Regions from separate parts of the Acidovorax sp. FG60 genome, predicted to be linked through region 2. Evidence: predicted binding sites of a transcription regulator. Region 2 holds the regulator's gene; the other holds the start of a gene.
The links. The regulator sigma-54, encoded in region 2, starts transcription at its own class of promoters, with help from an activator protein. The targets are predictions, from matches to a motif close to TGGCANGNAANCTGCTTT.
Positions count from the first base shown of each region.

Region 1: the regulator sigma-54 is predicted to act here: its motif matches at 1,314-1,331, upstream of ACODS0_RS08865 (KpsF/GutQ family sugar-phosphate isomerase).

Region 1 is NZ_JBMDJC010000004.1:376,066-378,519, forward strand. Features, by position in the region: gene ACODS0_RS08860 (KdsC family phosphatase) at 1-156, opposite strand, end outside; gene ACODS0_RS08865 (KpsF/GutQ family sugar-phosphate isomerase) at 277-1,278, opposite strand; gene ACODS0_RS08870 (monovalent cation:proton antiporter family protein) at 1,404-2,454, shown strand, end outside.
Region 2 is NZ_JBMDJC010000005.1:19,549-22,002, reverse strand. Features, by position in the region: gene ACODS0_RS09035 (acyl-CoA thioesterase) at 1-395, opposite strand, end outside; gene ACODS0_RS09030 (RNA polymerase factor sigma-54) at 463-2,052, opposite strand; gene lptB (LPS export ABC transporter ATP-binding protein) at 2,052-2,454, opposite strand, start outside.

The sequences.
Region 1 (2,454 bases), on a different contig from region 2:
GAAGCGCTTGAGCGTTTCGCCCGATTCGCTGAAATACAGGCCGCCATCGGTCAGCACGCCATCGACATCGAAGAAGGCAATGCGCACGCCTTGGGCGCGCAGCAGCAGCTCGGGGGGAAATTGCAGCACGGGCAGGGTCATTTCAATAAGGGGCATGCAGATCGAACGGGCACAGCCAAGACCAGTGCACCCGTGGAACCGGCTTCGCCGGGCCACCGGGTGCGTCCCCTAAGGGGGAAGGCGCGCAGCGACTCAGGGGGGTCATTTGAAGTGAGGTCATATGACTTTGGCTCGCATCAGGTCGCCGATGTGCACCACCCCCGTGAGCACCCCTCCCGCATCCACCACCAGCACGCTGGTGATGGCATGCGCCTCCATCATTTCGGCGGCGTCCACCGCAAGGGCGTCCGGGGCAATGCGGCGCGGGTGGGGGTGCATGACCTGGCCCGCCGTGGCAGTGCGCAGGTCGGCCCCGGCCTCGATGCGGCGGCGCAGGTCGCCGTCGGTGAAGATCCCCAGCACCTGGCCGGCGGCATCCACGACGGCCGAGGCGCCCAGGCCCTTGGCACTCATTTCGCGCATGAGGTCGCTGAAGGAGGCGTCGGGAGCCACACGCGGCACCTCGCTGCCGGTGCGCATGACATCGCTCACATGGGTGAGCAGCTTGCGCCCCAACGCACCGCCAGGGTGCGAACGGGCAAAGTCTTCAGGGCGGAAGCCCCGGGCGTCGAGCAGGGCCACGGCCAGCGCGTCGCCCATGGCCAGCTGGGCTGTGGTGCTGGCGGTGGGGGCCAGGTTCAGGGGGCAGGCCTCACGCTCCACGCTGCAGTCGAGCACCAGGTCGGCATGGCGGGCGAGCGTGGACTGCAGCCCGCCGGTCATCGCGATCAGCGGGGCGCCCAGGCGCTTGAGCACGGGCAGGATGGCCGTCAGTTCACCACTTTCGCCGCTGTTGGAGATCGCCAGGACCAGGTCGTCGCCCGTGACCATGCCCAGATCGCCGTGGCTGGCCTCGGCCGGGTGCACAAAAAACGCTGGCGTGCCCGTAGATGCCAGCGTGGCTGCAATCTTGCGGCCCACGTGGCCGCTTTTGCCCATGCCCATCACCACCACACGGCCACGGGCCTGCAGCACCATCAACACAGCCTCGGCAAACACGCCATCGACGCGGGCCGCCAGCCCGGTCAGCGCCGCCGCCTCAATGTCAAAGGTCTCGCGGGCCAGGCGCAGGGCCTGTTCGGCGTCAAAAGGGGGCAGCGTGGCGGGCACAGGGGTCATCCGGTGGATTCTATCGACCGGGCATGCCTGCGCGGGTGGCAGATTTTTTGCCCTGGCTCTGGCATGGACCCTGCTTCGGACAGAAAACACCGAGGGCCGCAGGAAGGCTCGGATAGCATCGAACCATGTCCTCACTCGCCCTCACCTTGCTTTACCTGTTGGCCGCAGTGCTGGGTGTTGTGGTCTGCCGCAGCCTCAAGCTGCCACCCATGCTCGGCTACCTGGCTGCGGGGGTGCTCATCGGCCCCCATGCGCTGGCGCTGACGCAGAACTCGGAAGGGGTGCGGCACCTGGGCGAGTTTGGCGTGGTGTTCCTGATGTTCGCCATCGGGCTGGAGTTCAGCCTGCCCAAGCTGCGCGCCATGCGGCGCCAGGTGTTCGGCCTGGGACTGATGCAGGTGGTGCTGACGATGGTGGTGGTCACCGGCGCGGCACTGGTGCTCTCCCGCTGGGTGGGCGGCGTGTGGGATATGGGCTGGCAGACGGCGCTGGCGCTCTCGGGCGTGATGGCGATGAGCAGTACGGCCATTGTGGTCAAGCTCATGGCCGAGCGGGCCGAGCTCGAAAGCGAACATGGCCGCCGCGTGATGGGTATTCTGCTGTTCCAGGATCTGGCCGTGGTGCCGCTGCTGGTGTTGATCCCCGCGCTGAGTTCCTCGTCAGACCAGCTGCTGACCGCGCTGGCGTGGGCGCTGGTCAAGGCCACGGTGCTGGTGGGCATTCTGCTCACGGGCGGGCAGCGGTTCATGCGCTGGTGGCTCACGCTGGTGGCGCGGCGCAAGAGCGAGGAGCTGTTCATGCTCAACCTGCTGCTGATCACGCTGGGCCTGGCCTGGCTGACCGAACTGGCGGGGCTGAGCCTGGCGCTGGGCGCCTTCATCGCGGGCGTGCTGGTGTCCGAGACAGAGTACAAGCACCAGGTGGGCACGGACATCCGCCCGTTTCACGATGTGCTGCTGGGGCTGTTTTTCATCACCATCGGCATGATGCTGGACTGGCACATCCTGGTGGACCGCTGGGCGCTGGTGCTGGCCCTGCTGACGGTGCCGCTGGTGGTCAAGCTGGGGATCATCCTGGTGCTGGCCCGCAGCATGGGGGCCACCACGGGCGTGGCCCTGCGCACCGGGCTCTACCTGGCCCAGGCGGGGGAGTTCGGATTTGTGCTGCTGTCGCTCA
Region 2 (2,454 bases):
GGGATCGGCGCCACCTTGCGGTCGGCCTTGCCGATGAAGACGATGCCGATCTTGCCGCGCGCCACCTCGCGGCCTGAGGTCTTCTCGGTCATGCAAAAGACCAGGTCAAACCCATAGCGGTTGAAGTCCGCCGGGGCCATCTCCACGCGCATGGTCTCGCCATGGAAACCTTCGGACTTGTACTGCGCCACGATGTCGCCGACCACGATGGACAGCCCGCCCACGTCGGCCTCGGGGTAGCCCAGCGACTGGAAGAAGCGCACCCGCGCTTCAGAGACCAGGCTCAGCAGTTGCGCGTTGTCCAGGTGCCCGCCCTGGTTCACGTGGCTGATGTAGATCTGCAGCTCGGTGGCAAAGCCGAAGTGCGGGGGGAGGTCGAAGACGATGCGGGCCATGGTGGGGTGGCGGATAGAAAAACGAAAAATTCAAACAGGGCGAGCCATGCGCCCCCAACCGGGGTACCTACAGCGCCTTGCGCAGGTTGGCCGGCGCGATCTTGAGCGCCTCGCGGTACTTGGCCACGGTGCGGCGTGCGCACTCGATGCCCTGCTCCTTGAGCATCTCGGCGATCTGGCTGTCGGACAGCGGCTTGGCGGGGCTTTCTGCGGCCACAAACTGCTTGATGAGGGCGCGCACGGCGGTGCTGGACGCGTTGCCGCCGGTCTCGGTACCCAGGCCCGAGCCAAAGAAGTACTTCAGCTCATACGTGCCAATTGGCGTGGCCATGTATTTGGCGGTGGTCACGCGGCTGATGGTGGATTCGTGCAGGCCCAGTTCGTCGGCGATGTCGCGCAGCACCAGCGGGCGCATGGCCAACTCGCCGTGGGTGAAGAAGCTTTTTTGCCGCTCCACGATGGCGCGCGAGACGCGCAGGATGGTGTCAAAGCGCTGCTGGATGTTCTTGATGAACCAGCGCGCCTCCTGCAGGCGCTGCTGCATGCCCTGGTGGCCCTCGCCGCCCTTGTGGCCGCGCAGGGCGCCAGCATAGATGTCGTGCACGCGCAAGCGCGGCATCACATCGGGGTTGAGGCTGACGATGAAGTTGTGCTGGCCGTCGCGGCCGTTAGCGCGCCCGGCTTTGCGCACGATGACGTCGGGAATGATGATGTTGCGCTCCACGTCGGCAAAGCGACGGCCGGGGCGAGGCTCCAGGCGAGCGATCAGCGCCATGGCGGCGCGGGTGCGCTCTTCGCCGTCGCCACACAGCTGCGTCAGGCGGCGGATGTCGCGGCGGGCCAGCATCTCCAGCGGCTGCTGACAAATGCGCAGCGCGGTCTGCACCGTGTCGGGGTCAGCATCGCTGTCCTCGTCGGCAGCCAGCGCCGTGAGCTGCAGCGTCAGGCATTCGGCCAGGTTGCGCGCACCCACGCCGGTGGGCTCCAGGCTTTGCAGCAGGCGCTGGGCCACGGTGAAGCGGTGCACCAGCTCTTCAATCTGCTCCAGGTCGTCCGGCCCGGCCAGGCTGATGGCCAGCTCTTCCAGCGGCTCTTCGAGGTAGCCGTCGTCGTTGAGCGATTCAATGAGAAAACGCAGCGCTGCGCGGTCAATCTCTGACAAGCGCAGCGCCAGTGCCTGACGGTGCAAAAAGGCGGTCAGCGATTCATGCGAACGGGCCAGCTCGGTGGCGTCGGCCTCGTCGCCTTCGGAGTCGTTGCGGTTGCGGGCGGGCGCATCCCCGCCCCACTCCGCGTCGTTGGGCGCCATTTCTACCGTGCCGTCACCGCTCCAGTCAGGCTCGTCAGCGCCAGCACTCGGTGTTTCAGCATCATTTTGGCCTTCAGCGCTTGTGCTGCTTGCGCTGTTAGCTCCTGAAAATATAGCATCATCGGCGCTGTACTCATCGGGCTGCGCGGGCGTGTCGGCGGCTTCGAGCCCAAACTCCTCGCGCGGAGCTTCGTCGGCATTGCGTTCGAGGAACGGGTTTTCGTCGAGCATCTGCTCGACTTCCTGCGAGAGTTCGAGCGTGGACAACTGCAGCAGCCGGATGGACTGCTGAAGCTGGGGGGTCAATGCAAGATGCTGCGAGACGCGCAGCGAGAGTCCAGGCTTCATCACATCCTGAAGTGTTCGCCAAGGTAAACACGTCGTACCTCGGCGTTGTCCACGATCTCGGACGGCGTGCCCTGCGCGAGCACGCGGCCATCGCTGATGATGAAGGCGTGGTCGCAGATGCCCAGGGTTTCGCGCACATTGTGGTCGGTGATGAGCACGCCGATGCCCCGCGCCTTCAGGAAGCCGATGATGCGCTGGATCTCGATCACGGCAATGGGGTCGATGCCGGCAAAGGGCTCGTCCAGCAGGATGAAACGCGGTTGAGTGGCCAGGGCCCGGGCAATCTCGACGCGGCGGCGCTCGCCACCGGACAGGGCCATGGCGGGCGAGGCGCGCAGGTGGTCCACGCGCAGCTCCTGCAGCAGGGCCGTCAGGCGCTCCTCGATGGCGTCGCGCGAGAGC